Regions from separate parts of the Pseudomonas sp. B414 genome, predicted to be linked through region 1. Evidence: predicted binding sites of a transcription regulator. Region 1 holds the regulator's gene; the other holds the start of a gene.
What was found. The regulator sigma-54, encoded in region 1, starts transcription at its own class of promoters, with help from an activator protein. The targets are predictions, from matches to a motif close to ANTGGCATNNANNTTGCTNT.
Positions count from the first base shown of each region.

Region 2: the regulator sigma-54 is predicted to act here: its motif matches at 7,396-7,415, upstream of flgB (flagellar basal body rod protein FlgB).

Region 1 covers NZ_JBUZTQ010000015.1:91,560-107,287, reverse strand. Annotated here, with positions in the region: gene murA (UDP-N-acetylglucosamine 1-carboxyvinyltransferase) at 1-1,188, opposite strand, end outside; gene ACZRMH_RS14735 (BolA family protein) at 1,220-1,459, opposite strand; gene ACZRMH_RS14730 (STAS domain-containing protein) at 1,574-1,879, opposite strand; gene ACZRMH_RS14725 (MlaC/ttg2D family ABC transporter substrate-binding protein) at 1,876-2,535, opposite strand; gene mlaD (outer membrane lipid asymmetry maintenance protein MlaD) at 2,547-3,014, opposite strand; gene mlaE (lipid asymmetry maintenance ABC transporter permease subunit MlaE) at 3,014-3,811, opposite strand; gene ACZRMH_RS14710 (ATP-binding cassette domain-containing protein) at 3,811-4,620, opposite strand; gene ACZRMH_RS14705 (KpsF/GutQ family sugar-phosphate isomerase) at 4,914-5,888, shown strand; gene ACZRMH_RS14700 (KdsC family phosphatase) at 5,888-6,412, shown strand; gene lptC (LPS export ABC transporter periplasmic protein LptC) at 6,421-6,993, shown strand; gene lptA (lipopolysaccharide transport periplasmic protein LptA) at 6,980-7,525, shown strand; gene lptB (LPS export ABC transporter ATP-binding protein) at 7,525-8,250, shown strand; gene ACZRMH_RS14680 (RNA polymerase factor sigma-54) at 8,487-9,980, shown strand; gene hpf (ribosome hibernation-promoting factor, HPF/YfiA family) at 10,056-10,364, shown strand; gene ptsN (PTS IIA-like nitrogen regulatory protein PtsN) at 10,377-10,841, shown strand; gene rapZ (RNase adapter RapZ) at 10,844-11,701, shown strand; gene ACZRMH_RS14660 (HPr family phosphocarrier protein) at 11,717-11,989, shown strand; gene ACZRMH_RS14655 (ZIP family metal transporter) at 12,101-12,994, opposite strand; gene ACZRMH_RS14650 (superoxide dismutase) at 13,022-13,633, opposite strand; gene ACZRMH_RS14645 (hypothetical protein) at 13,635-14,084, opposite strand; gene ACZRMH_RS14640 (class II fumarate hydratase) at 14,112-15,488, opposite strand; gene ACZRMH_RS14635 (FagA protein) at 15,481-15,728, opposite strand, start outside.
Region 2 covers NZ_JBUZTQ010000018.1:42,121-57,848, forward strand. Annotated here, with positions in the region: gene ACZRMH_RS16015 (ribonucleoside-diphosphate reductase subunit alpha) at 1-2,549, shown strand, start outside; gene codA (cytosine deaminase) at 2,762-4,000, shown strand; gene flgE (flagellar hook protein FlgE) at 4,392-5,711, opposite strand; gene flgD (flagellar hook assembly protein FlgD) at 5,741-6,466, opposite strand; gene flgC (flagellar basal body rod protein FlgC) at 6,482-6,925, opposite strand; gene flgB (flagellar basal body rod protein FlgB) at 6,929-7,336, opposite strand; gene cheR (protein-glutamate O-methyltransferase CheR) at 7,634-8,461, opposite strand; gene ACZRMH_RS16050 (chemotaxis protein CheV) at 8,506-9,438, opposite strand; gene flgA (flagellar basal body P-ring formation chaperone FlgA) at 9,515-10,285, shown strand; gene flgM (flagellar biosynthesis anti-sigma factor FlgM) at 10,437-10,763, shown strand; gene ACZRMH_RS16065 (flagella synthesis protein FlgN) at 10,813-11,280, shown strand; gene ACZRMH_RS16070 (flagellar brake protein) at 11,377-12,117, shown strand; gene ACZRMH_RS16075 (MFS transporter) at 12,170-13,489, opposite strand; gene ACZRMH_RS16080 (glutamine synthetase family protein) at 13,555-14,796, opposite strand; gene ACZRMH_RS16085 (histidine-type phosphatase) at 15,084-15,728, shown strand, end outside.

The DNA.
Region 1 (15,728 bases):
GTAGATGCGATCGATCAGGGTGTCGCCTTCAGCTACCAGAGCCGAGATCACCAGGCTGGCCGAGGCACGCAGGTCGGTCGCCATGACTGGCGCGCCCTTGAGGGTTTCAGTGCCGGTAACGATGGCCGTGTTGCCTTCAACCTGGATCTTGGCGCCCATGCGGTGCAGTTCGTACACATGCATGAAACGGTTTTCGAAGATCGTCTCGATCACTGCGCCCGTGCCTTCGGCAATGGCGTTGAGGGAGATGAACTGCGCCTGCATGTCGGTCGGGAACGCCGGGTACGGAGCTGTACGCACGTTCACCGCTTTAGGGCGCTTGCCGTGCATGTTCAGTTCGATCCAGTCTTCACCACAGGTGATTTCAGCACCCGCTTCCTTGAGCTTTTCCAGTACGGCTTCAAGGATGGTCGGATCAGTGTCCTTGACCTTCACACGGCCACCGGTCACGGCTGCGGCTACCAGGTAAGTACCGGTTTCGATACGGTCCGGCATGACGCGGTAGGTCGCTGGGTGCAGCTCTTTGACGCCATCGATGGTGATGGTGTCAGTGCCGGCACCGCTGACCTTGGCGCCCATGGCGTTAAGGAAGTTGGCCAGGTCGACGACTTCAGGCTCGCGTGCAGAGTTCTGCAATACGCTGCGGCCATTGGCCAGAGCTGCGGCCATCATGATGTTTTCAGTACCGGTCACACTGACTGTATCGAAGAAGAAGTTGGCACCGTGCAAGCCGCCTTCAGGCGCTTTGGCTTTGATGTAGCCGCCTTCAACGTCAATCACTGCACCCATGGCTTCAAGGCCGCGGATGTGCAGGTCAACCGGACGCGAACCAATGGCGCAACCGCCTGGCAACGCCACTTCGGCGTAACCGAAGCGGGCAACCATCGGCCCCAGCACCAGGATCGACGCACGCATGGTTTTCACCAGTTCGTACGGGGCAACCAGGGTCTTGATGGTGTTCGGGTTGATTTCGACGCTGAGCTTTTCATCGATCACCGGCTCAATGCCCATGCGACCGAACAGCTCGATCATGGTGGTGATGTCATGCAAATGCGGCAGGTTGGCTACAGTCACCGGCCCATTGCACAGCAGGGTCGCTGCCAGGATCGGCAGGGCGGAGTTCTTCGCCCCGGAAATGCGGATTTCGCCATCAAGACGGGCACCGCCGGTAATAATCAATTTATCCATAACAATCTCGACGCCAATGGGCTCAGGGGGCTCAGGTGCGCTCGGCCCAGGCCGCGCTGCTGAAGAATTTCATAGTGACCGCATGGATGCTGCCATCAGCGATCCACGGGTTCAAATGGGCATAGATGCTTTGTTGACGTTTGACCGGGCTCAGAGCCACCAGTTCGTCACTAATCACGTTCAGCTGAAAGTTGCAGCCTTCGCCCTCAACTTCTACCTGGGTACCAGGCAGCTTTCCTTCAAGAAAGCTCTTCACTTCTACGGCCTGCATGCTCAACCTCAATCGGCGCCTAACGCGCGCGGGTCGGCCATCATACAAAAAAGCCCCGCGCCTGCGAACCCCGCATAGCAGGACTCTGACGGGGGGCTTTTGTATAAGTGGCTATTAATGATGTGCCAACAGTTCGGTCAAACCCGAGACCTGGGCGATTTCGCGCATGTCTTCGGGCATGGCACGAATGCTCAATGGCTTGTTCAGGGCTTGCGCATCACGGATGTAACACAGCAACAGTGACAAACCGACGCTGCTGGATTTTGTGACCGCAGAGCAATCTACAACCAGCTCCCTGGCCAGGGCTTTGTTGATCAGGGCCTGGCCATCAGAACGCAAACGAGGGCCCGTGCGAAAATCGAGTACGCCACTGAGACGCAGCTCGCTCTCGCCGGCCAGTGTTACAGCCGCCTCGCTCATTGGCCTGCAGCCTTGGGCGAAGCCGCATCGGTGGTCTGCTTGGCCTTGGCCACTTCGCCAGCCCAGTTATCGATGGTTTTATCCAGGTTGTTACCGTTGCGCTGCATGGCATCGGCGAACTGGTCACGGAACAGCTTGCCAATATTGATGCCGTTGATGATCACGTTGCGCACTTTCCACTCGCCGTTAACCTTGTTAAGGGTATAGGACAAAGGATAAATGGCACCGCTATCGCCTTTTACGGTCATGTCGACGCTGGTGCGATCGCCGCTTTCATCCTTGGCTGGCCCAACGGTGATGCCCTGATTCTTGAATTCAAGCAAGGCGTTGCCGTAGAACTGCATCAGGCTGCGCTTGAAGTTCTCTTGAAAACGCTGCATCTGCGCAGGCGTGGCATTGCGCGAGTACTTGACGGTCATGATGCTTTTGGAGATGCCATCAACATCTACAGCAGGGCCGACAATTTCGTTCAGGGCATCGTAGAACTTGCTCGGGCTTTGCTTGTACTGTTCTTTGTTGGCAGCCAGGTCGGCCAGCAACCGGGTCGTTGTGTCTGAAACGATGTCATGGGCAGACTGCCCTGGCGCAGCATTCGCCGCCAGCGGAAGAGCTGCAGCCAGAATTACCAGCAGGCCACGGCGCAAGAGAGAAATCATCTGAAAGCTCCTTATTTGGCTTCTTTGCTAACGGTATTGAGCAGGAATTTACCAATCAGGTCTTCAAGAACCAAGGACGACTGAGTGTCGTGAATGGTGTCCCCATCCTTGAGCACGGCGTCTTCACCGCCCACGCTCAGACCAATGTATTTTTCGCCCAGCAGGCCCGCGGTGAGAATAGACGCTGTCGAATCGACCGGCAGATTATCCACCGCCTTCCCCACCTGAAGAGTGACACGGGCCCTATAGTTGTCACGGTCCAGATCAATCGCCGTTACCTTGCCGATAGTCACGCCAGCCATGGTGACTTTGGCGCGCACGGTCAGGCCGGCAATATTGTCAAAATCGGCATAAAGCTTATAGGTATCGGTGCTCGCAGTCGGGGACAGTCCGCTGACCCGCAGGGCAAGCAACAGCAAAGCCAGGATGCCAGCCAGCAGGAACAGGCCGACACCGATTTCCATGGTGCGGTTTTGCATCAGAAATCTCCAAACATCAAGGCAGTCAAAATAAAGTCCAGGCCGAGGACTGCCAGTGAGGCATACACCACGGTCTTGGTAGTGGCACGGCTGATCCCCTCTGAAGTGGGCTCGCAGTCATAACCTTGAAACACGGCAATCCAGGTCACCACAAAGGCAAAAACGATGCTTTTGATGATCCCGTTAAGTACGTCACCACTGAAGGTTACGCTGTTTTGCATATTGGCCCAGTAGGAGCCGTCGTAGACGCCCAGCCAGTCCACTGCAACCCACGATCCGCCCCAGATGCCGACCACACTGAAAATCATCGCCAGCACCGGCAGGGAAATAAACCCGGCCCACAACCGCGGCGCAACGATGTACTTGAGCGGGTCGACCCCGATCATTTCAAGGCTCGACAGTTGCTCGGTGGATTTCATGTTGCCGATTTCAGCCGTCAGCGCAGACCCGGCACGACCGGCAAACAGCAAAGCCGTGACCACCGGCCCCAGCTCGCGCAGCAGGGTCAGGGCAACCATCTGCCCTACCGCCTGCTCGGAACCATAGCTGGAGAGGATACTGAAGCCTTGCAGCGCCAGTACCATGCCGATAAAAATGCCGGACACAACAATAATCACCAGCGACATGACGCCGACGGAGTGCAGTTGCTTGAGCAAGAGCCCAAAACTGCCACCGATACCGCCACGCCCCAGCAATGCATGAAACAGGAAAACCGTCGAACGCCCCAGCACCGCGACGATATCGATCCCGGCCCGACCAAACAGGCCGATACGGTCCATTAATGAAGTCTTGCGCATCAGCGCTTCCCCAGTAGATCGGTTCGGTAGTCCGACGCCGGAAAGTGAAACGGAACCGGGCCATCCGGATCGCCGGTCATAAACTGACGAATGCGCGGATTATCGGCGTTCATCAATTCTTCAGGCGTACCCTGCCCCAGCACCTGGCCATCACCAACGACATAAAGATAGTCGGCGATACTCGCGGTTTCGGCCAGATCGTGGGAAACCACAATACTGGTGATACCCAGCGCATCGTTGAGCAGACGAATCAGGCGCACCAACACGCCCATGGCAATGGGATCCTGGCCCACGAAGGGCTCGTCATACATCAGGATTTGTGGATCCAGGGCAATCGCCCGCGCCAAGGCCACCCGACGCTTCATGCCGCCGGACAACTCATCGGGCATCAGGTCGATAGCCCCGCGCAAGCCCACCGCCTGCAATTTCAGCAACACGATGTCACGAATCATTTCTTCCGGCAGCTGGGTATGCACCCGCAGCGGGAAGGCAACGTTCTCGAACACGTCCAGATCGGTAAACAGCGCACCGCTCTGAAACAGCACACCCATATCCTTGCGGGCATCAAACAAATCACTGCGCGACAGGGTCGGCAGGTTTTGATTGTTGACCCACACTTCGCCGCTGCTGGGACGCAGTTGCATGCCCATCAGGCGCAATAGTGTGGTTTTGCCGCAGCCCGACGGGCCCATGATTCCCGTGACCTTGCCACGAGGAATACGAATATCGACATTATTGAAGATGCTGCGCGTACCGCGCTTGAAGGACACTCCCTTCAGCTCGACCGCGTAGGCGTTATCGGCGCTCATCTAAACTCCTTGCGATGCAGCCTCTGCCTCTCACCCGGACACCAAACTTCATATTAAAGAAGCACGCGTTCCCTGGCGGGCCGAACTGGCGGCGAACTATACCACTGCTGATAGTGACCGCCCAAGACCGAAGGAGTGCCGCTTCAGCCTCAATACAGTGAAATAAAGAGGTTTTTTCTGTAAGCAGGTGAGTAGTTTGCGTATTGAGACAACAAAGCACTGCGATCAAGCGTGAGGGAACGTCGCATAACCGCTATAATCCTGGCCTTTTCTCAGGCTACCCGACTTCAACCATGAGCCAATCCAGCGACCTGATTCAATCCGCCCAACGCACCATCCGCCTCGAAATGGAAGCCGTAGAGGGCTTGCTGGCCCATATCGACGCAGATTTCGTACGCGCTTGCGAGATGATTCTGGCAAGTAAAGGCAGGGTAGTCGTGGTCGGCATGGGCAAGTCAGGGCATATCGGCAACAAGATTGCCGCTACCTTGGCCAGCACCGGCACCACGGCGTTTTTCGTCCATCCGGCAGAAGCCAGCCACGGCGACATGGGCATGATCACCCGCGATGACATCATCCTCGCCCTGTCCAACTCCGGTTCAACCGCCGAAATCGTTACCTTGCTGCCCCTGATCAAACGCCTGGGCATCAAGCTGATCAGCATGACCGGCAACCCTGAGTCGCCGCTGGCCAAGGCCGCCGATGTCAGCCTTGACGCACGTGTAGCCCAGGAAGCGTGCCCATTAAATCTGGCACCAACCTCCTCCACTACCGCGACCCTGGTACTGGGTGATGCCCTGGCCATTGCGCTGCTGGAAGCCCGCGGCTTTACGGCGGAAGACTTTGCCTTCTCGCACCCTGGTGGCGCACTGGGCCGTCGCCTGCTGCTCAAGGTTGAGAACGTCATGCACTCCGGCGAAGAGCTGCCGCAAGTCGTACGCGGTACCTTGCTCAAGGAAGCCCTGATGGAAATGACCCACAAGGGCCTGGGCATGACTGTGGTGATTGAAGAAGACGGTCGACTGGCCGGGATCTTTACTGACGGCGACTTGCGCCGCACCCTGGACCGCGAAATCGATATCCGCAATGCCACCATCGATGCCGTCATGACCCCACACGGCAAGACCGCCCGCGCGGACATGCTGGCGGCAGAAGCCCTGAAAATCATGGAAGACCACAAAATCAGCGCGCTGGTGGTGGTCGACCAGCAAGACCGCCCGGTGGGCGCCTTGAACATGCACGATCTGCTACGCGCAGGAGTAATGTAATGACCCAGGAACTTCTCAAGCGCGGCAAAGGCATCAAACTGGCCATTTTTGACGTTGACGGCGTGTTGACCGACGGTCGCCTGTACTTCCTCGAAGATGGCAGCGAATTCAAGACCTTCAACACCCTCGACGGCCAGGGCATCAAAATGCTCATGGCCGCCGGAGTGCAGACGGCAATCATCAGCGGTCGCAAAACCCCGGTAGTCGAGCGTCGCGCGCAAAACCTGGGCATCCCGTACCTGTACCAGGGCCGTGAAGACAAATTGGTGGTACTGGACGAGCTTCTTGGCCAACTCAACCTAAGCTATGAGCAGGTTGCCTACCTTGGCGATGACTTGCCTGACCTGCCGGTTATCCGCCGGGTGGGGCTGGGCATGGCAGTGGCCAACGCCGCCAGCTTTGTCCGCGAACATGCCCACGGTGTTACCCAGGCACGTGGCGGTGAAGGTGCCGCCCGCGAATTCTGCGAGCTGATTCTGCGTGCCCAGGGCAGCCTGGACGCAGCCCACGCCGCCTACCTATAGAGCCTTCTATGCTGAGCAAAAAGATTCGCCAAATAGTGCTGTTCGCAGTGATTGCTTCGCTGTTTGCAGCTGTTGGCTACTGGAATATCAGACCGGAGCGTTTTCTCGACACCCCTACCCTGGCTGTTGATGAACACGCTATCGACTACTACGCCACCAATGCCCGCAGCCTGCAGTTTTTACCCGACGGCAAGCTGCAGTACGAATTGACCTCCGACAAGCTTGAACATTTGAAGGCTTCAGAGGTCACTCTTTTGACCAACCCCGACATGAACCTGTATCGCGGCACGGTCTACCCGTGGCACGTGCAGAGCGAACGCGGCGAAGTCAACCCGGACGGTACCGAAGTCGAGCTGATCGATTCGGTGCGCATTGCGCGCACCGACGAGAAAAAACGCACCACCATTATCACCAGTACCCGCATGACTGTATTCCCGCAGAAGGAATATGCGCAGACCGAGCGAGACGTTAGAATCGACGGCGCTGGCGGCGTAACGACTGGCAAGGGCATGAAAGCATATTTGAAAGACGGCAGGATGGACCTGCTGTCCAACGTAAGAGGACAGTATGAGTCTCGTTAAAACCCTCCCTTTATTGCTCAGTTTGAGCGCAGCACTGGGAAGCGTGAGCGCCTGGGCTCTGCCGAACGACAACGAACAACCTATCCGCATCCAGGCCAACGAGGCGCAACTGGATGACAAGCAAGGCGTTGCCACCTACAAGGGCGATGTCATCATCACCCAGGGCTCGATGAAAATCACCGGCAACACTGTGACCATTACTCGCAACGCAGCGGGCGAAATCGACGTGGTGACTTCCGTCGGTAACCTGGCTTACTTCGAGCAATTGCAAAAAGCTACCGACCCTAAACCGGTCCAGGCTTATGCCGTCACCATTCAATACCATGCGCCGCAAAACCGCATCGTGCTGATCGACAAGGCCAAGGTCATCAACGACGGCAACACCACCGAAGGCGAGAAAATCGTCTACGACACGGTCAAGCAAGTCGCCAACGCCGGCCGGGCCACGGGTGCCAATGTCACCGCGCCACGCCCGCGCATTGACATGGTAATCCAGCCCAAGAAGAAAACCGACCAGCAGAAGGCCCAGTAATGGCAACTCTGAAAGCCCAGCATCTGGCCAAAAGCTACAAGAGCCGTCAGGTCGTGCGTGATGTCAGCCTGTCGATCGACAGCGGGCAAATCGTGGGCCTGCTCGGCCCTAACGGCGCGGGTAAAACCACGTGTTTCTACATGATCGTCGGCCTGGTGCATGCCGATCAGGGCCGCGTCCTGATCGACGATCTGGACGTCAGCCATGAACCAATGCACGGTCGCGCACGCGCCGGTATCGGTTACTTGCCGCAGGAAGCCTCGATCTTTCGCAAGTTGTCGGTCGCCGACAACATCATGGCGATCCTCGAAACCCGCAAGGAACTCGACAAGGCAGGCCGGCGCAAAGAGCTGGAAAGCCTGCTGCAGGAATTCCACATCAACCACATTCGCGACAACCTGGGCATGAGCCTGTCGGGTGGTGAGCGTCGCCGGGTAGAAATTGCCCGCGCACTGGCCACCGCGCCCAAGTTTATCCTGCTCGACGAACCCTTTGCCGGGGTTGACCCGATCTCGGTCGGCGATATCAAGCAAATCATTCACCACCTCAAGGCCAAGGGCATTGGCGTACTGATCACCGATCACAATGTGCGCGAAACCCTCGATATCTGCGAAACCGCCTATATCGTCAACGACGGCCAACTGATCGCCGAAGGTGATGCTGAAACGATTCTGGCCAACAAGTTGGTGAGAGAAGTTTACCTGGGTCACGAGTTCCGCCTGTAAGGCAAGGCAACTCCCGGACACCAAAGCGCCTGACCAGCAAAAAGCCTACCGGCTATTTACTGGCCCGGCGCGCGACAGGCCGCACAAAACTGACGCCATGGCCACTAAACTAATTTAGACCGCCCCCTAGGCAAACGCACCAGTTTCAGGCATATAATTTGCTTATGTTTGGCGCTCACGCGCCCTGTAGTGGATGGCGCCATGTGCGCCGGCGAATAAGGTGTTAAGCCCCTGCCATGAAACCATCGCTAGTCCTGAGAATGGGCCAGCAGCTGACAATGACACCTCAGCTGCAACAGGCCATCCGCCTGCTCCAATTGTCGACCCTCGATCTGCAACAGGAAATCCAGGAAGCTCTGGAATCCAACCCGATGCTCGAGCGCCAAGAAGAAGGCGACGACTTCGACAACGCAGACCCTCTTGCCGACAACATTGAGCAAAAACCCAATACCGACGTTCAGGAACCCACCTATCAGGAGTCCGCGCAAACCGTAGACAACCTGGAAGAAGGCGACTGGAACGACCGCATCCCCAATGAATTGCCGGTCGACACCGCCTGGGAAGACGTCTACCAGACCAGCGCCAGCAGCCTGCCAAGCAACGATGACGACGAGTGGGACTTCACCACCCGCACCTCTGTCGGTGAAAGCCTGCAAAGCCACCTGCTCTGGCAATTGAACCTGGTGCCGATGTCGGATACCGACCGCCTGATCGGCGTAACCCTGATTGATTGCATCAACAACCAGGGCTACCTGGACGAAAGCCTCGAAGAAATTCTCGAAGCGTTCGACCCGGAACTGGATATCGAGCTCGATGAAATCGAAGCCGTTCTGCACCGTATTCAGCAGTTCGAGCCTTCGGGCATTGGTGCACGCAATCTGGGCGAGTGCCTGCTGCTGCAATTGCGTCAGCTGTCAGCCAAGACACCCTGGCTGAACGAAGCCAAGCGCCTGGTCACGGACTACATCGACCTGCTGGGCGCACGCGACTACAGCCAGCTTATGCGTCGCATGAAGCTCAAAGAGGATGAACTGCGCCAGGTCATCGAACTGGTACAAAGCCTCAATCCGCGCCCGGGCTCGCAGATCGAATCCAGCGAAGCCGAATACGTCGTACCTGACGTGATCGTGCGCAAGGACAATGACCGCTGGCTGGTAGAACTCAACCAGGAGTCGGTGCCGCGCCTGCGGGTGAACGCGCAGTACGCAGGTTTTGTGCGCCGCGCCGACACCAGCGCCGACAACACCTTTATGCGCAACCAGCTGCAAGAAGCCCGCTGGTTTATCAAAAGCCTGCAAAGCCGCAACGAAACCCTGATGAAAGTGGCGACCCAGATCGTCGAGCATCAGCGCGGGTTTCTGGAGTATGGCGACGAGGCCATGAAGCCTCTGGTGCTGCACGACATCGCCGAAGCGGTGGGCATGCACGAATCCACCATCTCGCGGGTGACCACGCAAAAATTCATGCATACCCCACGGGGTATTTATGAGCTGAAGTACTTTTTCTCCAGCCACGTCAGCACCTCTGAAGGCGGTGAATGCTCCTCCACCGCGATCCGCGCCATCATCAAAAAACTGGTTGCTGCGGAAAATCAGAAAAAGCCGTTGAGTGACAGCAAGATCGCTGGTTTACTGGAGGCACAAGGTATTCAGGTAGCCCGTCGCACCGTCGCCAAGTACCGCGAATCCCTCGGGATAGCGCCTTCGAGCGAACGCAAGCGTTTGATGTAAGCCACGGACCCCGGCGTTTCAGTGGCAGGCTGCTCGGCCTGCTGCTTTATGCAATGGCATCAAAGGAGAAACTGTATGCAAGTCAACATCAGTGGACACCAACTGGAAGTCACCGAACCGCTACGCGCATACATCGGCGAAAAACTCGACCGACTGGAGCGTCACTTCGACAAGATTACCAACGTACAGGTAACGATGGCGGTCGAAAAACTGAAACAGAAAATCGAGGCCACCTTGCACATCCATGGAGGAGAAGTCGTTGCCAACGCCGAGCATGACGACATGTATGCCGCCATTGATCTGCTCACTGACAAGCTTGATCGCCAACTGAAAAAGCATAAGGAAAAGACCCAAAGCCTGCTCCAGGGCGCAACCGGTCGTTAATACTCCCTACCCATGATCCGACTTGAAAGTATCCTGACCCCCGGCCGTTCCTTGGTGAACGCGCCGGGCGGCAGTAAAAAGCGCGCACTCGAACACATTGCCAACCTGATCAGCCGCGAAGTGCCTGGTCTGGAAATGCAGGATGTATTCGAGAGCCTGATTGCCCGTGAAAAACTGGGATCCACCGGTTTTGGCAACGGCATCGCCATACCCCATTGCCGCCTCAAGGGCTGCGAGTCGCCTGTCAGCGCCTTGCTGCACCTCGATGCTCCCATAGATTTCGACGCCATCGATGGCGCGCCGGTCGACCTGCTGTTCGTTTTGCTGGTGCCAGAAGCGGCAACCGATGCACATCTGGAACTGCTCCGGCAGATCGCCAGCATGCTCGATCGTAAAGACGTACGCGAAAGACTGCGTAATGCACCCAGCAACGAAGCGTTGTATCAGGTTGTTCTGGACGTACAGAACGGTCATTAATCATGCGCTTAGTCATAGTCAGCGGACGCTCCGGCTCCGGTAAAAGCACTGCCCTCGCCGTTCTTGAAGACAACGGTTTCTATTGCATCGACAACCTGCCTGCCGGTTTGCTGCCTGAACTGGCCGAGCGGGCGCTGATTCATACTGAATTGGCGCAACCGCTGGTAGCCGTGTCGATCGATGCACGCAACCTGCCAAGCCATCTGTCGCGCTTCCCGCAGTTGCTTGAAGAGGTTCGCAGCCGTCATATCCAGTGCGATGTCCTGTACCTGGATGCCGACGAGGAGACCCTGCTCAAGCGCTTCTCGGAAACACGCAGGCGCCACCCGCTCAGCAGCGCAAGCCGCTCGCTGGCCGAAGCCATTCGCGATGAAACCCAGTTGCTTGGGCCAATCGTTGACCTCGCTGACCTGACCATCAACACCACCAATCTGAACCTGTATCAGCTACGTGACACCATCAAGTTGCGCCTGCTGAACAAGCCTGAGCCCGGCACCGCCTTTTTGGTCGAGTCGTTTGGCTTCAAGCGCGGGATGCCGGTAGATGCCGATTTGGTGTTTGACGTGCGCTGCCTGCCCAACCCCTACTGGAAGCCCGAGTTGCGTGAGCAATCCGGGCTGGACCAGCCGGTGGCGGAGTATCTGGCCGCACAACCAGATGTAGAGGAGATGTTTCAGGACATCTCCAGCTACCTGCTTAAGTGGCTGCCGCGCTTTGCTGCCAGCAACCGTGCCTATGTGACCATTGGTATTGGCTGCACAGGCGGGCATCACCGCTCGGTGTACCTGACTGAACGCCTGGGCAAATGCCTGCAAGAAACTCTGAAGAACGTCCAGGTTCGCCACCGCGACCTAACTTGAAGGATCTACCCCGCGATGCCTGCACTGGAAATTGAAATCATCAACAAACTGGGCCTGCACGCCCGGGCGTCAGCAAAGTTCGTCGGTGTCGCAGGGCAGTTTCCGTGTCAGGTCCGGGCAGGTCGCACACCTGAGTCCATGGTCGATGGCAAAAGTATCATGGCCATGATGATGCTTGCAGCTGGCAAGGGCACCACCATCCACCTAAAGACCGAGGGTGAGCAAGAGCAGGAAGCGCTGGATGCGCTGGCCAAGCTCATCAACAACTTCTTTGATGAAGGCGAATAAAGCAGCAACACCGATCCTGTGGGAGCGGGCTTGCTCGCGATTCAGGCGCCTCGGTCTATCTGATTGATCGAGGTGATGCTATCGCGAGCAAGCCCGCTCCCACAGTAGTTTTTACCCCAGCGCCGTATCCATCACCATCATCAGGCAAAAGCCGACACACAAGCCCAGGCTCGCCAGTTTCTCGTGACCATTGCGCCGGGACTCCGGTATCACTTCCTGGGTCACCACCAGCAGCATCGCCCCTGCGGCCAATGCCAGCCCCAACGGCAACAACACCTCAGCCAGATTCACCAGCCAGGCGCAGAGCACAGCAAACACCGGCTCAACCAAACCTGAAGCCGCACCAATCAGGAACGCCTTGACCCGCGACATCCCCGCCCCAGCCAGCACCAGAGCAATCACCAGACCTTCCGGCACATCCTGCAAGGCAATGCCCATGGCCAGGCTATCGGCATCAGGCATGCCGCCACCTGCCGACACCCCTACCGCCATGCCCTCGGGAATGTTATGCGCCACTATCGCAATCACAAACAACCAGATGCGCGGAGCAATGACCGGCTCACCGGGGCGGCCGACAAAAACCTCCGGCCCTGCACCCGAGACCTTGCGATCCACCAGAAACAGGCAGAATGCGCCCAGCAAAATACCTGCGCTGACCAGCCCGCTGGAAGCCCAGGGTGACAAACCCAGGCTTTGGGCGGCAGCAATGCCCGGCACGATCAACGAAAAAGCCGTAGCTGCCAGCATTACCCCGGCACCAAAGCCAAGCAAGGTATCACTGACCGCCATCGGCATCTTGCGAATCACCAGCACCGGCACCGCACCCAATGCAGTCCCCAGCGCACAGAGCGAACCACCCTGCAGCGCCCGCAGCAACTTCGGCTCCAGATCCAGCCAGACCAGACCCTTGGCCACCAGCAAGGCCATGCCCGCTAACAGCAAGAGCGTGCCGAGGGCATAGCGAAACATTCGTACCCCACCGACCGCCATTATTTGCGTGCCCATAATCCGCCTGAATCCTTTTAAGTGGGCTCAGCCGATCGCTGCTTGATAACGGCGCGCCACTTCGGGCCAATTAATCACGTTATAGAACGCGTTAATGTATTCCGGACGGCGATTCTGATAACGAAGGTAGTAGGCATGTTCCCAAACGTCCAGCCCCAGAATCGGCGTATTACCGTTCATCAGTGGGCTGTCCTGGTTGCCACTGCTTTCGATCACCAGTTTTTTTTGCGGGGTCACGCTCAGCCAGGCCCAACCACTGCCAAAACGGGTCAACGCCGCCTTGGTGAAGTTCTCCTTGAATACCTCAAGGCCACCCAGTTGCTCATCAATGGCCTTGGCCAGCGCACCTTCAGGCTTGCCCCCGCCTTTAGGGCTCATGACTTCCCAGAACAACGAGTGGTTGGCATGCCCGCCGCCCTGGTTAATCACGGCAGCCCGCAGCTTTTCGGGCAACTGGTTGACACTGGCTACCAGTTTTTCCACCGGCCACTGTGCCCACTCCGTGCCCTCCACTGCCGCGTTCAGGTTGTTGATGTAAGTCTGGTGATGCTTGGTGTAGTGGATTTCCATGGTTTGCGCATCGATATGCGGTTCAAGCGCGTCGTAGGCATAAGGCAAGGCAGGCAAGGTATAAGTCATATCAATGTGCTCCTAAGTGATGGCCGCTAACAGTCGAGAACTCATGGCTGGTCTGAGCCACATTGCTTTTGAGCAACAGATTGGAGCGCGGGTATTCACCGTGCTCGCTGATGAAGTTCAAAAGCTCTACATAGGTTTTGCTGCTCTGGCGCAGCGCAGCTTCACGCAGTGCTAGCGTCAGGCGCGTGTTCTGCATGGTTTGCAGCAACCTCTGATGGATCGCACAGAGGTACTCCACGCTTTCCTCTGGCTGGTTGAGGCGCAAATGCAGATCCGCCAGGTTGTGGTGCGAAATGACACAGGCCGCCACTGCTTCGTCGGCATCACTCCAGCGCTCGAACAACACCTGTGCCAGCGCGAGCGCCTGCAGGTAATGCTCTCGGGCATCAACCAGCTCGCCTTCGGCGAAACAGCGATTGGCTCTTTCGATCGTGCGTTTCCAGTGCTCCATGTGAGCCTCCAAAGCAGTGTCGATGGGTTAAACGCCGCCAGCAGTCAACTTCTCGGGATCGAGTAATACTTCAAGCTGGCTACGTGGCAGATCGGTGTACTCAAGCGCCACATCAATCACCGGGCGCCCTTGCTGGTAGGCGGTCTTGGCGATTTCAGCGGCCTTCTGATAGCCGATGATCGGGTTAAGCGCCGTCACCAGAATCGGGTTGCGCGACAGCGCCTCTTTGAGCTTGGCCTCGTTGACCTTGAAGCTGGCAATGGCCTTGTCGGCCAGCAAGCGGCTGGAGTTGGCCAACAACTCGATGCTGCTCAGCAGGTTCTGGGCAATCACCGGTAACATCACGTTCAGCTCGAAGTTGCCGGACTGACCGGCGATGGTGATCACCGTGTCGTTACCGATCACCTGGGCGGCAACCATTGCCGTGGCTTCCGGGATTACCGGGTTGACCTTGCCCGGCATGATCGAGGAGCCTGGCTGCAAGGCTTCAAGCTCGATCTCGCCCAGGCCGGCCAAGGGACCGGAGTTCATCCAGCGCAGGTCGTTGGCAATTTTCATCAGCGACACCGCGGTGGCCTTAAGCTGCCCCGATACGGATACGGCGGTGTCCTGCGAACCGATCAGGGCAAACAGGTCCTTGCCCGGGGTGAACTTCACCTGGGTCAAAGCACTAAGCTGCTGGCTGAACAAGGCAGCAAACTGCGGGTGCGCGTTAATCCCGGTGCCTACCGCCGTGCCACCCTGGGCCAGCGACTGCAATGCTGGCTGCAAGTTGTGCAGGTGCTCGATATTGGCCTTGAGTTGCTGCGCCCAGCCGTTGAGCACCTGGCTCATACGCACAGGCATGGCGTCCATCAAGTGGGTTCGGCCAGTTTTGACGTAGACGTGAACCTGTTCGGCCTTGTGCTCGATAACCTGCACCAGATGCGTCAGTGCCGGCAGCAACTGTTCATGCAGGCCCAAAGCGGCGCTGACGTGAATGGTGGTGGGGATAATGTCGTTGCTGCTTTGCCCGCAGTTGACGTGATCATTGGGGTTGACCGGCTCACCCAGCAGACGCGTGGCCAGGGTTGCGATCACTTCATTGGCGTTCATGTTGGAGCTGGTGCCCGAACCGGTCTGGAAAATATCCACCGGAAAGTGCTCCATGAAGTCACCCGTCAGCAGGATCTGCGCAGCCTCGACAATGGCCTCGCCCTGGGCCGCACTGATCTGCTTGAGCTCGACGTTAGCCTGGGCAGCGGCGGCCTTGGCCAGAATCAGTGCGCGAATGAATTGCGCAGGCATGCGTTGATGGCTGATGGGGAAGTTGTCCACTGCACGCTGGGTCTGTGCGCCATACAGCGCCGCCTCAGGCACGCGCAACTCGCCCATGCTGTCACGTTCGATACGAGTGTTACTCATCGGGAAATCCTTGCACCAGTTCTGTTAAAGAAATTGAAGGTTCGAGCTCGCAGGTCGCCAACTGCCAGGCAAAGCTTTGCCAGCGCTTGAGTCGGCAGTTGCAAAGGGCTTGGGTTTCGAGGTCGCGCAGCGGACGCCAGGCGTGGTCCAGACACTGGGTGCGCCAGTGCCACGGCAGCGCGGTGTCGGTTGCAGTGTCCAGCAGCAGCCGGAAGGTGGTGACGGCAATCATCCACGGCG
Region 2 (15,728 bases), on a different contig from region 1:
AGCAAAAAGTGGCCCGCGACTATGTGATCTACCGTGACGCACGCTCCAAAGAGCGCGCCACCCGCGCACCGGCCGAAGACGCCGTGCAGGCGCACCCGTCGATCCGCATCAGCCTTGCCGACGGCACGTTCGCGCCGCTGGACATGGGCCGCCTGAACACCATCGTGACCGAGGCCTGCGAAGGCCTGGCAGAAGTCGACGGCGACCTGATCCAGCGCGAAACCCTGAAAAACCTCTACGACGGCGTAGCGCTGAGCGACGTCAACACCGCCCTGGTGATGACCGCCCGTACCCTGGTAGAGCGCGAGCCGAACTACTCGTTCGTGACCGCCCGCCTGCTGATGGACACCCTGCGTGCCGAAGGCCTGAGCTTCCTGCAAGTCGCTGACAGCGCCACTCACCACGAGATGGCCGACCTGTACGCCAAGGCTCTGCCTGCTTACATCGCCAAAGGTATCGAGTTCGACCTGCTGAACCCGGTGCTGGCCACCTTCGACCTGGAAAAACTGGGCAAGGCGATCAACCACGAGCGCGATCAGCAGTTCACTTACCTGGGTCTGCAAACCCTGTACGACCGTTACTTCATCCACCACGATGGCGTACGTTTCGAACTGCCACAAATCTTCTTTATGCGTGTGGCCATGGGCCTGGCGATCGAAGAAAAGCAGAAAGAAGACCGTGCAATCGAGTTCTACAACCTGTTGTCGTCCTTCGACTACATGTCGTCGACCCCGACTCTGTTCAACGCCGGTACTCAGCGTCCGCAGCTGTCGAGCTGCTACCTGACCACCGTGCCGGACGACCTGTCGGGCATCTACCACGCGATCCACGACAACGCCATGCTGTCCAAATTCGCCGGTGGCCTGGGCAATGACTGGACGCCGGTACGTGCACTGGGTTCGTGGATCAAGGGCACCAACGGCAAATCCCAGGGCGTTGTACCGTTCCTGAAAGTGGTGAACGACACTGCCGTAGCCGTTAACCAGGGTGGCAAGCGTAAAGGCGCCGTGTGCGCTTACCTTGAAACCTGGCACATGGACATCGAAGAGTTCATCGAACTGCGCAAGAACACCGGTGATGACCGTCGTCGTACCCACGACATGAACACCGCCAACTGGATCCCTGACCTGTTCATGAAGCGCGTCTTCGATGACGGCCAGTGGACCCTGTTCTCGCCGTCCGAAGTACCGGACCTGCACGACCTGACCGGCAAGGCCTTCGAAGAGCGCTACGAGTACTACGAAGCCCTGTCCCAGTACCCGGGCAAGATCAAGCTGTTCAAGACCATCCAGGCCAAAGACCTGTGGCGCAAAATGCTCTCCATGCTGTTTGAAACCGGCCACCCATGGCTGACCTTCAAAGACCCGTGCAACCTGCGCAGCCCGCAGCAGCACGTCGGCGTGGTACACAGCTCGAACCTGTGCACCGAAATCACCTTGAACACCAACAAGGACGAAATCGCCGTTTGCAACCTGGGTTCGATCAACCTGCCGAACCACATCGTCAACGGCAAGCTGGACACCGACAAGCTCAAGCGCACCATCGACGTAGCCGTTCGCATGCTCGATAACGTTATCGACATCAACTACTACTCGGTGCCGCAAGCCCGCAACTCGAACTTCAAGCACCGTCCGGTTGGCCTGGGGATCATGGGCTTCCAGGACGCCCTGTACCTGCAGCACATTCCTTACGCGTCGCAAGCCGCCGTTGAATTTGCCGACAAGTCGATGGAAGCGGTCAGCTACTACGCGATCCAGGCGTCCTGCGACCTGGCTGACGAGCGTGGCGCTTACGAGACCTTCCAGGGTTCGCTGTGGTCCAAAGGCATCCTGCCACTGGATTCGCAACAGATCCTGATCGAGCAGCGTGGCCAGAAGTACATCGATGTTGACCTGAACGAATCCCTGGACTGGGCACCGGTTCGTGCCCGTGTACAGAAAGGCATTCGTAACTCCAACATCATGGCCATCGCACCGACCGCCACCATCGCCAACATCACTGGCGTATCGCAGTCGATCGAACCGACCTACCAGAACCTGTATGTGAAATCGAACCTGTCGGGCGAATTCACCGTGATCAACCCGTACCTGGTTCGCGACCTGAAAGCCCGCGATCTGTGGGACTCGGTGATGATCAACGACCTGAAGTACTACGACGGTTCCGTGCAGCAGATCGAACGCATCCCGCAAGAGCTCAAAGAGCTGTATGCCACTGCGTTTGAAGTGGACACCAAGTGGATCGTTGACGCCGCCAGCCGTCGTCAGAAGTGGATCGACCAGGCTCAGTCGCTGAACCTGTACATCGCTGGCGCTTCGGGCAAGAAACTGGACGTGACCTACCGTATGGCCTGGTACCGTGGTCTGAAAACCACTTACTACCTCCGTGCCCTGGCCGCGACCAGCACCGAGAAGTCCACCGTCAACACTGGCAAGCTCAACGCAGTATCGAGCGGCAACCATAGTGAAGACGTCGTCGCAGCCCCTGCCGGTCCAGCACCGGTGCCAAAGGCCTGCGCGATCGACGAGCCGGATTGCGAAGCTTGCCAATAAGCTGAGCTGGCAGGCGGGTCAAACCGCCTGACCCAAAACCCCCGTCAAACCCTGGTAACAGCTGGGTTTGGCGGGGGTTTTGTTTTGTGGGGAGAAAAAACTCCCCGTAGTCGCTGGCGAGGCACGAAGGCTGCGAGCTTTAAATCAAAAGCTCGCAGCCTTCGTGCCTCGCCAGCGACTACATTGCATGGAGGCCAACGACAGGAACGCCCATGAAAATAATCAATGCCACGCTGCGGAAAACTCCCGGCCTGTATACGGTCAGTTGCGAAGGCGAGCGCATCAGCGCCATCACTTTGCAGCCCGGCACAGTGCCTGCGCAAGACGGCGATATTGATGCCAAAGGCCAGTTACTGATTGCGCCATTTGTAGAGCCGCATATCCACCTGGATGCAGCCCTGACAGCGGGCCAGCCAGAATGGAACCTGAGCGGCACGCTGTTCGAAGGCATCGAGCGCTGGGCACAGCGAAAGGCCACCATTACCCACGAAGACACCAAGCAGCGCGCCCACGCCACTATTCGCATGCTCGCCGAGCATGGCATCCAGCATGTGCGCACCCATGTTGATGTAACCGACCCGACCCTTGGCGCGCTCAAGGCGCTGCTGGAAGTGCGCGAAGAGGCCCGCCATCTGATTGACCTGCAAATCGTTGCCTTTCCACAGGAAGGGATCGAGTCCTACGCAGGCGGGCGCGAACTGATGACTCGCGCAATAGAAATGGGCGCAGATGTGGTCGGCGGTATCCCCCACTTTGAAAACACCCGGGAGCAAGGGGTCAGTTCGATCAAGTTCCTCATGGACCTGGCCGAGCGCACCGGCTGCCTGGTGGATGTGCATTGCGACGAAACCGATGACCCGCATTCGCGCTTTCTGGAAGTGCTGGCCGAAGAAACCCGCGTACGCGGCATGGGCAGCCGGGTGACCGCCAGCCACACCACGGCCATGGGTTCTTATGACAATGCCTATTGCTCGAAGCTGTTCCGCTTGCTCAAGACTTCGCAGATCAATTTTGTCTCATGCCCGACCGAGAGCATTCACTTGCAAGGGCGCTTTGACACATTCCCGAAACGTCGTGGCGTGACCCGGGTGGCCGAACTGGACCGGGCCGGGATGAATGTGTGTTTCGGTCAGGATTCGATCAAGGACCCGTGGTACCCCCTGGGCAACGGCAATATCCTGCGGGTGCTGGATGCCGGTTTGCATATCTGCCACATGATGGGTTTTGAGGATCTGGCGCGCTGCCTGGATCTGGTGACCGACAACAGCGCACGCACGCTGAATCTGGGTGAAGGGTATGGCATCAAGGTGGGGCGCCCGGCCAACCTGCTGGTGCTGGATGCCGAGAGCGATTATGAGGCGGTGCGCCGTCAGGCCAAGGCGCGGGTGTCGATCCGTGGCGGTAAGGTGCTGATGACCCGGGTGCCGGAGCGGGTTGAGTTCTTTACTTGAGGTGTAGTCTCCCTTCGAGAGCGGCTACGCGGTCTGCCAGACGAACCGAGGTGGCTCATCGCAGGCAAGCCTGCTCCCACAAGTTTTGCGCTGAACACAAAATCGGAGCATTGCAGGGACTATTGTGGGAGCGGGCTTGCCCGCGATGCAGGCGGTGAAGTCTGCCAGACGAACCGAGGTGGCCCATCGCAGGCAAGCCTGCTCCCACAAGTTTTGCGCTGAACACAAAATCTGAGCATTGCAGGGACTATTGTGGGAGCGGGCTTGCTCGCGATGCAGGCGATGACGGTCTGCCTGGCAAACCGAGGTGATCCATCGCAAACAAGCCAGCCCCACAGGTTTTGAATCGCTCACAAAACCCCATCTCAGCAGGATCATTGTGAGCCCGGTATTACGTCATCTGAATAATGGTCTGCATGATGGTACTTTGGGTCGAAATGGTCTTGGCGTTGGCCTGGTAGTTGCTCTGCGCCTTGATCAGATCCACCAGCTCATTGGTCAGGTTGACGTTGGAGTCTTCCAGCGAGTTGGACTGGATCGCGCCCAGGCTGCCGATCTTCGGTGCGTCGTAACCGGCCATGCCCGAGGCATAGGTTTCTTTCCAGGCAGTGCCGCCTACCGGTTGCAGGCCTTGTTCGTTGGTAAAGCTGGCCAGGGAGATCTGGCCAATGGCGCGGCTCTGGTTGTTGCTGAAGTTGGCGAACATCACGCCCGAACCGTCAATGGTCAGGTTGTTGATCTGGCCGGTGGCATAACCGTCCTGGGTCGGCGGGTTACGCGAACTGTCGGTGTTGTACTGGGTGGTTTTGGCCATATTGATGACGATGCCACCCACTTTGGCCGTTGCACCGTTCTCTTTCCACTCACCATTGATCATGGCGCCCGGCTTCCAGCCGCTGACGACCAGAGTGTTTTCAGCTTGATCCTCGACCGGATCAGGCTGGCTGACCTTGGTCAGCGCACCGGACGAGTCAAACTCCATGGTCGAGGCCACGGGCGCCGTGGCACCTTCCCCTGACGCCAGGGTGCCATCCGGGTTGCGGCCGTCGATCAGGGTATAAGAGCTCCAGGTATTGGCCCCGGTCTTGACCATGTACTGGTCCATCGGGTGCGCGTTGCCCTGGGTGTCGTAGACCGTGGTGCTGAATTTTTTGGTGTAGCTGGTGGATACGGTCGGGTCGAACGGAACCTTGGTCTGATCGATCGCATCGGAGCTGGAGTTCAGGTTGATCTCTGACGTCACCGAACCGGTCGGCTTGGGCGCCAGGTTCGAGGTGTCGATCCGCAGGTCGGTCAACACGCCGTTGATGATATTGCCGTTGGCATCCACGCCGTAGCCCTGCAAGCGCGCGGTGCCATCAGAGCTGGTCACGTAACCGTTGCTATCGGACTTGAAGGTACCGGCACGGGTGTAGCTCAAGGAGCCGTTATCGCTCAGCACGAAAAAGCCGCTGCCCTGAATCCCCATGTCCAGCAGGTTGCCGGTGTTGTTGACCGAGCCCTGACCAAAGTTTTGCGAGACCGCTGCCAGGTTCACGCCACTGCCGATGGTCTTGCTGCCTATGCCCAGCTTGTTGGCCGAGTAGATATCGGCAAATTCTGCGCGCGAGGCCTTGAAACCGGTGGTCGCCGCGTTGGCGATGTTGTTGCCGGTCACGTCGAGCTGCTTGTTCGCCGCATAGAGGCCGCTAAGGCCGATATTGAATGACATGTTTCTCTCCTTGAGGCGTATGAGTCGGCTTAGAGGCCAATGGTCTGGACTTTGGACATGCCAATGCTGCCCAGGCCTGCGAGGTTGAGCATGATTTCACCGCCGGTCTTGCTCAGGGTCACGCTGTTGACCGTGGCTGGCAGATAGGTAGTGAGCGCCGTGGTCGCCGTGTCGGTTTTGCTCGATGCGGTGAAGGTGTAGGAACCCTTGTCCAGCAGCACACCGTCGTCGTCCTTGCCGTCCCAGGTAAAGTCCACGTTGCCGGCTTTCTGGCTGCCCATCTCGATGGTGCGGACCACTTCGCCGTCAGCATCGGTAATGGTGATAGTGGGCTTGGAGTCGGCGTCCTTGACCACCACGGTGCCGTTGAATGGTTTTTCGCTGGCGGGGTCTACGTAGGCTTCACTGGTTTGCACGATGACCGAGCGCCCCACCAACGACGAGGCCTGCAGAGCCTGTGAGGACTGCAAACCGCCCGACAGGGAGTTGACCGTGTCATTGAGCGTGGTGATGCCTTCCAGGCTGCTGAACTGTGCCAGCTGCGCAACAAACGCCGTGTTGTCCTGCGGGTCCAGCGGGTTCTGGTTTTTCAGCTGGGTGACCAGCAGTTGCAGAAACGCATCCTTGCCCAGTGCCGTGTTGCCCGTCACGCCCTTGGTGGCCGCTGCCACGCTGGTATCGGTGGTCTTGGCCTGGGCGGAGTTGGCAAGCACCTGGTTAAGGGTCAAGCCGCTGGTGGAATCGGTCACACTCATTTGTCTCGCCCCTTATCACTGACCCAGGGTCAGGACCTTCTGCATCATGGTTTTGGCGGTGTTCATCATTTCGGCGTTGGTCTGGAACGAACGACTGGCGGAAATCATGTCAGCCATTTCTTCAACCACGTTGACGTTGGGGTAATAGACGTAGCCCTTGGCGTCGGCAGATGGATGGTTAGGCTCGTAACGGGCCTGCAACTCGCTTTGGTCTTCGACCACCGCCGTCACCTGCACGCCTTTGCCGGCAGCGTCCTGGTTCTGGAACAGCGAGTCGCCGCCAGTGCCTTGCGCGCCTTCGAACATAGTGGCGAATACCGGGTGACGGGCGCGGTAGGTCTGGTCGATGCTCGACGACACGGTGTCGGCGTTGGCGATGTTACTGGCCACGGTATTAAGACGCGTGGTCTGGGCACTCATGCCGCTGCCGGCAATATTGAACACACTGGCTAGAGACATGGGTTACTCCCCGCGCAGGGCCGACATCAGCCCTTTGAATTTGCTGTTGAGCAGGGTGAAGCTGGCCTGGAAGTTGACCGCATTCTCTGCGTAGTTTGACTGCTCGATCTGAGCGTCCACGGTGTTCTGGTCGATCGACGGTTGCATCGGCGTGCGGTACAGCAACGACTCGTCGCCGCTGCTCAGGCCCTGGGCTTCGATATGGCGGGTATTGGTCTTGTTCAACGCAAAAGTGCCGTTCTGGTTTTTGTCGCTTTGTGCGGCGAGCACAGAGGCAAAGTCCAGATCCCGAGCCTTGTAGTTCGGGGTGTCGGCGTTGGCGATATTGTTCGCCAGCACTTCAGCGCGCTGAGCGCGAAAGCCAAGGGCTTGCTCATGGATACCGAGCGCTTTGTCGAAGCTGATGCTCATGTCGAAAAACCTTTGTGGGCTGACCTGAGAAAGTGATTCAGGTTTTACATGACAGGGATAGAGCAAACCCCGTGCCAGTTTTTACAGCCCCGTAAATCAAGGGTTTTACCTGTAGCGCAGGGCGGCAATGCCAGAAAAGCGGCAACGCTTGACCGCTGACTGCCGCTTTTCTGCCGCTTTGCAGTTACAACACATGACCCATGTGGGAGCGGGCTTGCTCGCGATGGCATCAATGCGGTTTTCTGACAAACCGCAGCGCTTGCATCGCAGGCAAGCCAGCTCCCACAGAGAGGGTGGCTATTTGGCCTGGTAGATAATCCCCGGGCTGCACTGGACCATCTGATAGTGGTCCGGCAAGCCGTTAAGCGCTTCGGAGGCGCCCAGAAACAGGTAACCGCCCGGCTTCAGGGTGCTGTGGATGCGCAGCAGGATGTCTTTCTTCACTTCTGCCGAAAAGTAGATCAGCACGTTGCGGCAGAACACGATATCGAACTTGCCAAAGCCTGCGTAACTGTCCAGCAGGTTGAACGGGCGGAACTCGACCCGGCTCTTGATCGGCGCCTTGATCACCCAGCGCCCCGGCCCCTTGGGGTCGAAATAACGCTGCAGGCGTTCAGGTGACAGGCCGCGGCCAATCGCCAGATTGTCGTATTCGCCGGTGCGGCAGGTATTGAGCATCTGCGCGGAGAGATCGGTGGCAAAAATCTGCACACCCGCCTTCAACTGCCCCAGGTTGCTGCGCTCGAACTCGTCGATCGCCATCGACAGTGAATAGGGTTCCTGCCCCGAAGAACAGGCCGCCGACCAGATACGCAAACGCTGGCCCGGGCTGGCCTTGATCTGCTCCGGCAGCACCTTGTTTTTCAACACTTCAAAGGGGTAGGTATCACGAAACCACAAGGTTTCGTTGGTAGTCATGGCATCGACCACCTGCTCGCGCAGCCCACTGCGCGGCTGGCTCTGGATACGCTGAATCAACTCGCCCAACGACTTGATGCCTTGTTGCTCCATCAGTTTGTTAAGCCGGCTGGAGACCAGGTACTGCTTGTTTTCACCCAGCAAAATGCCACAGGCTTTTTCCAGAAAGACCCGGAATTGTTCAAAATCCAAATTAGCCGTCGACAAATGTCCTGCCTCTTAAATCGTTTTGACCGCCAGGGGCTGAGCCCCTAGCTGAAGTCTGCTGCTTTGATCCGGTCAACTACCCGGGATGCCAGGTCGTCAGGCCTGAATTTGGCCAAAAAGTCATCGGCACCGACCTTTTTGACCATTGCCTGGTTGAAAACCCCGGACAACGAAGTATGCAGAATGATGTGCAGCTTTTGCATCCGTGGATCGTTGCGGATTTCCGCCGTCAGGGTGTAGCCGTCCATTTCCGGCATCTCGATATCCGAGATCATCATCAGAAATTCTTCGGCCGGGTCCTTGCCCTCTTCCACCAGCTTGCGCAGGTAGTCCAGCGCCTGTCGGCCGTCGTTCAACGACACCACTTCCACGCCCACCGTTTGCAGGCAGCGGGCAACCTGCTTGCGCGCCACCGACGAATCGTCGACGGTCAGCACCCGCAATGACAGCGCCTTGCTTCGGGTTTCGACATCGACCACACCATGGGTGATGGTTTCCGGCGATGGCGAAACTTCCGCCAGGACCTTTTCAACATCGATGATCTCGACCAATTGGTCGTCCATCCGGGTCACGGCCGTCAAGTAATGGTCGTGGCCGGTGCCCTTGGGCGGTGGATGGATATCTTCCCAGTTCATGTTGACGATACGCTCGACCGAACGCACCAGAAAGCCCTGGGTCTTGGTGTTGTACTCGGTGATGATCACAAACGGGTTGCTCTGGTCTTGCAAGGCACCCGCCCCGGTGGCCATTGCCAGATCGAGGATCGGAATGGTCGCACCGCGAATGCTCGCCACGCCACACACCACAGGGTGGGACTTGGGGATCATGGTCAGCTTGGGGCATTGCAGCACCTCCCGGACCTTGAACACATTAATCCCGTAAAGCTGTGGCCCATCCAGGCGAAACAGCAACAGCTCCAGGCGGTTTTGCCCCACCAGTTGAGTGCGCTGGTTAACCGCATCCATCACTCCGGCCATACTCAGCTCCTCTTAAAAACTTAAAGTTTCAACCCGCATTCTCCGTAAACGGCACGGGGCTTGCTTTTTATCGGCCATGAACGCCAAAACGACAAATTCCTGCCACCGACTTTTCCCGCTGACTCTGCGCCGCTGCTGCCTGAGCGTGCTGGCCGCCGGAGCCTTGCTCAGCGTAGGCACTTATAGCAGGGCTGACGCATTTACATCGCCTGAAAAGCTTATCGGCGTGACCCAGGGCTTTCTTGAATTCACCGTTGAAGACTACCTGGCCACCAGCCAGACCGAAGGACGCTATCAGATCCAGGTCAACAATCTGGACCCGCGCTTGCGTCTGGCCGAGTGCGACAAGGAATTGACAGCCACCCTGGAAAGCCCGGCGCAACCCATGGGCCGCGTGATCGTGCGCGTGCGCTGCGAAGGGCTGTCGCCCTGGACCATTTTTGTGCCGGCCCAGGTCAAACTGTTCCGCGATGTGGTCACCGTCAATCATCCACTCAAGCGCGGCATGGTTATCGACTACCCCGACGTGACCCTGCGCGAACGCGATGTCAGCCTGATCAGCCAGGGCTACCTGACCGCGACCGAGCTGGCCGTAGGCCAAAAACTGCTGCGGCCCATGGTCACCGACCAGGTGTTGACCCTCACCCATCTGGAGCAGGCGGCTGCCGTGCGCAAGGGCGATCATGTGGTGATCAGCGCCCGCAGTGGCACATTAAGTGTCAAAATGCCCGGCGAGGCCCTGTCAGACGGTGGCCTTAGCGAGCAAATACGGGTAAAAAACCTGAATTCCAAACGTGTAATCCGCGCCCGGGTCACTGGGCCCGGGCAAGTAGAAGTGGCATTGTAGGAAAGTTGGCATCAGTCTCCTGACTTTCCTACACTGTGGTTTGACGCAGATCAGTACAGTTCTGTGTGAAGCTATGATTAATCGAGCCTAAAGTTTTCCCGGGTATGGCCGAAAACATGGCAAGCGTCCAAATACCCCGAGGTTTTTCGTTATGGTCATCGACTTCAGTCGTCTCAACAGCGCCCCGCCCCTCGCCGGCAGTACGCGCAGCAACGCCAGTCAGGAAGCCGGCACTGCCACGCAAGCGGCCCCGGCAAAAAGCCCTGAGCCAACCAGCGCCAGCGCCCCAAGCGGGGAATCTGTTCACCTCAGCCAAGAGGCTCAACAGTTGCAGAAGATCAGCGACTCGTTGCGTGACCAACCTGCCGTCGATAAAAATCGGGTGGCCGAGCTTAAACAAGCCATCGCTGACGGCAGCTATAAAGTCGACAGCGAGCGGGTCGCCAGCAAACTGCTTGACATGGAAGCCCAGCGCTAGGCCCACGGCCAGTGCCGCGCTTTTGGACGCTTAACTCCCAGAGCCCGCCATGCACGACGAAAATTTACTGCAATTGATCAACGATGACCTCGCACCCGCCGGGCAATTGCTCGGTTTGTTGCAGGACGAGTCCATCGCCCTTAAAGGCCGCGACATGCAGGTGCTGGAGACTATTCTGGCGCGCAAGCAGTCGCTGATCATTTTGCTTGAGCAACATGGCCGCAGGCGCAGCGAGATCCTCGCCAGTCTTGGCCTGGCCACCAATCGTAGCGGCCTCGAAAGCCTTGCCAGCCATTCCAGCGTGGGTGCACAACTGCTCAGTCAGAGCGATGTGCTGAACCAGTTGCTGGCTCAATGCCAGGCCGCCAACCTGCTCAATGGCCAGTCGATCCAGACCCAGCAGGCGATCACTGCCAACCAGCTGCGCATTCTGCATGGCGGCGAAGCTCCGTCGCTGTATGACGCCCGCGGCACCACTTCGATGCTCAACAAGCACCGCGCCTACAGCCAGGCTTGAACCCGCGCCACCACCGTATATAGCGAGACACACAACATGATGGCAGAATGCCCATCTTTTGCGTGTCGTTGTATTTTGTCTGGAGATTGATCAACCGTGTTCGACGCCCAAGATGCTCCGCAACCGCCAAAGGTGCTGACTACGCCTTTGGAAATAGCTTCCAACCTGCGGATGCTGCAAGAGAGCCATGACCCGCTGATCATCACGTTCGAGGACCGCACCCAGCGTTTCCAGAGCTACGTGGTGGATGTCGATCGCGAGCGCAACTCCATGGCGCTGGACGAAATGATCCCACGGGGTGGCGAACGTTTTCTTGAGGCGGGTGTACCGTTTCGGGTTGAGGGCTTCCATGACGGTGTGCGCATCGCCTGGGAATGCACCACCCAGCTGACCATTGATGAGAGCAACGACCACCGCTGCTATCGCGGCGCATTGCCCCGCGAAGTGTCGTACCACCAGCGCCGCAGCGCGTTTCGTGCAGCACTGCGTCTGGCCAATCTGGTCAGCGTGGAAGTGGCCGGGGACAAGCTTAAAAACCCGATCAAGGGCAAACTGCTGGACGTTTCGGCCACCGGTTGCAAGTTGCGCTTTGAGGGCGATATCAGCCAGGGCATGCAACCGGGCCAGGTGTATGAGCGCTTCAGCGCCGACCTGCCGTTTGGCCTGATCTCCACGCCGGTGGAGTTGCGTTACCTGCACTTTGAAGAGCGGCTGAATATTACCTTTGCCGGCATGCGCTTTCACAATATCAGCGGCGCAGTACAGCGTCAGGTCGAGCGGTTTGTCTATCAACTGCAGCGCGAGGCGCGGCAGTTTGATAAAGATGATGATTACTAAACCCTGAATAGTGTGGGAGTCGTCGCACCGCCGCTCCCACAGGGTCATATGGCTACGGCTTGGGTTGTGACTCGGTGTCCGTCTGCGGATCAACCTCTTCCACCACCGGCTCCTGCACCATCTGATCCTGCACATCCTGCTCATCTACCCGTGGGTCAAGCGCAGCCACCAGCGGTGAGCTGGACATGCTGTCGGGCATGGCCACGTGATGCAGCGGCGCATCGTCGACCTGGTGCAGATTGGTCACCGCATTCGGGCGGATTCGCCATACCAGGATCAATCCTGCCACGCTGAAAAAGGCATAGAGCATCTGACTGCCCAGCACCTTCATCAGTACCCCCGCCACCAGCGGCCCGACGCTTGCGCCGATACCGTAGGTCACCAGCAACATGGCCGTCAGCGACACCCGACGCTCAGCCTCGATATGGTCATTGGCAAAGGCCACGGCCAGCGGATAGATGCAAAACTGCATCAGGGCCGCCATGCCCCCGGCCACAAACAGCACTTCCAAAGGCACCGACGGCAGGATCGCCAGCGGCAATGAAGCCAGCGCCAGCAAGAACGCGAAAACCCGGATCAGCAATGGCCGGTCATAACGGTCAGACAACCAGCCCAGCGGCCACTGCACCAGCAGCCCGGCAAAAATGCAGCTGCCCATATACACACCGACCAGTTCGGTCGACAGCCCCTGCTGCGACGCATACAGCGGTGCCAGGCCATAGAATGACCCCACCAGCAGGCCCGCGCCCATCACTGCGATCAACGACTGCGGCACTCGCTTGATAAAGAATTTCGGGTCCATCGGTGCCGGATGCAGGGGCGCCGGGTGAATGCGCCGGGTCATGGCCACTGGTACCAGGCACAACGCAAAACACAAGGCCACCACCATCAGCAACTCAAGGCCAAGGGCCGGGTGAATCGCCAGGATAAGTTGCCCGAGCACCAGGCCCAGGTACGACGCGATCATATACAGGCTGAACACCACACCACGCTGCTTGGCATCGGCCTGCTCGTTGAGCCAGCTTTCGATGACCATGTACTGGCACATCATGCCCAGGCCGACGATCACCCGCAGCAGCAGCCATATCGGCAGCCAGTCCGTCAGCCCGTGACACAGCACCGCCGCGCCGACAATACCGGCACAGGTGGCGTAGGCACGAATATGCCCCACCCGGGCAATCAGCCGGTGGCCGATCTTGCCACCCAGCACCAGGCCAAAATAGTTGGCCGCCATCAGGGCACCGATCCACAGGCCGTCGACATTGTCGGCCGCCAGGCGCAGGGCCAGATAGGTGCTCAAAAGGCCCGAGCCGATCAACATCATCAGTGAGGCGAAGTACAACGCTCGAAACGACTTCCAGATCTGGTGCATTGGCTTTCCGTGTGGCTCCTTGTGGCTGCAACCAGGCACTGGCCCGGCAGCACAAATTTAAACGGTCAAGCCTGAGCCGCCAGCACGCGACGCTCCCAGGGAGTGATTTCGTCATGGAAGCTGGTCAGCTCCAGCATCTTGGACGCGATGTAGCCTTCGATGAACTCAGTGCCGAACAGTTCAATCGCCAAGTGGCTGCGCTTGAGGCGCTCAAGTGCTGCATGCAAGGTACAGGGCAGTGACAGCGCCTCAGGCACTGCGAATTCGCCCTGTATCGCGGCAGTCGGTTCCACCTCGTGCTCGATACCATATAACCCGACCGCCAGGCTGGCAGCAATCGCCAGGTACGGGTTGGCATCCGCGCCCGGCAAACGGTTTTCGACCCGCCGCGCCAGCGGCGAGCTGGCCGGAATCCGCAAGCCAGCAGATCGGTTATCGTGGGACCAGCAGGCATTGTTGGGCGACGCATAAGGGTGGAACAAACGCTGGTAGGAATTCACGTTCGGCGCAAACAGCGCGGTAAAGTCAGCCATACCCGCCTGCTGCCCGCCGATAAAATGGCGGAAAGCGGCCGTCGGCTGCCCCGCTTCGTCGCTGAATACGTTACGACCGCTGCCCAGCTCAACCACGCTCTGGTGAATATGCATCGAGCTGCCAGCGGTATGCGCCAGCGGCTTGGCCATACAGACCACGGTCAGGCCATGTTTAAGGGCGACCTCCTTGAGCAGGTGCTTGAACAGAAAAGTCTGATCGGCGAGCAACAGCGGATCACCGTGCAACAGGTTGATCTCGAACTGGCTGACGCCCATCTCGTGCATAAAGGTGTCACGGGGCAAACCCAGCGCCGCCATGCATTCGTAAACTTCGCTAAAGAAGGGCCGCAGACCGTTATTGGAACTGATGCTGAACGCCGAAAAACCGTCCTCGCGACGGCCATCCAGGCCTACTGGCGGACGGAATGCCTGGGTCGGGTCGGGGTTGGGAGCAAACACAAAGAACTCAAGTTCGGTCGCCACCACCGGCGCCAGCCCGCGAGCCGCATAACGGGCGATAACGGCCTTCAACTGGCCGCGGGTTGACAACGCCGAGCTCTCACCGCTGAACTCATCGGCATCACAAATGGCCAGGGCTCGGGGCGGCTGGCTCCAGGGCAGACGATGGATATGGGCCGGGTCCGGTACCAGCGCCAGATCACCGTCCTCACTGCCATAGAAGCGCGACTCGGGGTAACCGCCCATGATGCATTGCAGCAGCACGCCACGGGCCATCTGCAAGCGACGGCCTTCAAGGAAGCCCGCAGCGGTCATCACCTTGCCACGGGGCACGCCATTGAGATCAGGAGTCACGCATTCAATCTCATCAATGCCCGCCAATTGCTGTGCGAGTGAACCCTGACCATCGCTCGTCATGACACTTTCCTTGTTGGGTGCAGGCCGCTAGCGGCAATCTGTACAAAATACGCATCAGCTCGACTTTTGGGTAGTCGCTGACGAGGAACGAAGGCTGCGAGGTTTTGATAAGAAGCTCGCAGCCTTCGTTCCTCATCAGCGACTACACTGCGCCCACTGCGTCCAGGATGACCCAAGGAAGAACGATGAGAAAGTTACTCCCTCTTTGCACAAGCATGTTGCTGACCAGCATGATCAGCCCGGCAGTCTTTGCCCAGACACCCACCAGCGATGGCTATGTTCTGGATAAAGTCGTACAGGTCAGCCGCCACGGAGTACGCCCGCCCACCAAGTCCAATGAAAAACTGCTGACCACTGTCACCCAGCGTAAGTGGCCGACCTGGCTGGTGCCCTTCGGCAACCTCACCGGCCATGGCTACACCGGTGCCGTCGAAATGGGTCGCTACCGGGGCGAAGTGCTGCGCAACGCCGGGCTGATCCCCAAGGGCTGCCCGGATGCCAGCCAATTGCTGGTCCATGCCAGCCCCCTGCAACGCACCAAAGCCACGGCCCAGGCCCTGCTCGACGGCATGTTTCCCGGCTGCGGCCTGCAACCGACTTATGTAACAGGTGAACAGGACGCCCTGTTCCAGGCCAATGAAATGCCCTTTGCCGCCCTCGACCCGGTCAAGGCCAAGGCAGAAATCCTCAAGGCCCTGGGTGGCAGCGTCGAAGCCGCACAGGCGCGCTATAAACCTTTCGAAGAAAAACTGCGTGAAGTCGCCTGCCTGCCTGGCACCGATTGCCCCTACGGTAAAGAGCCCTGGAAGCTGGAACAAAACGCCAAGGGA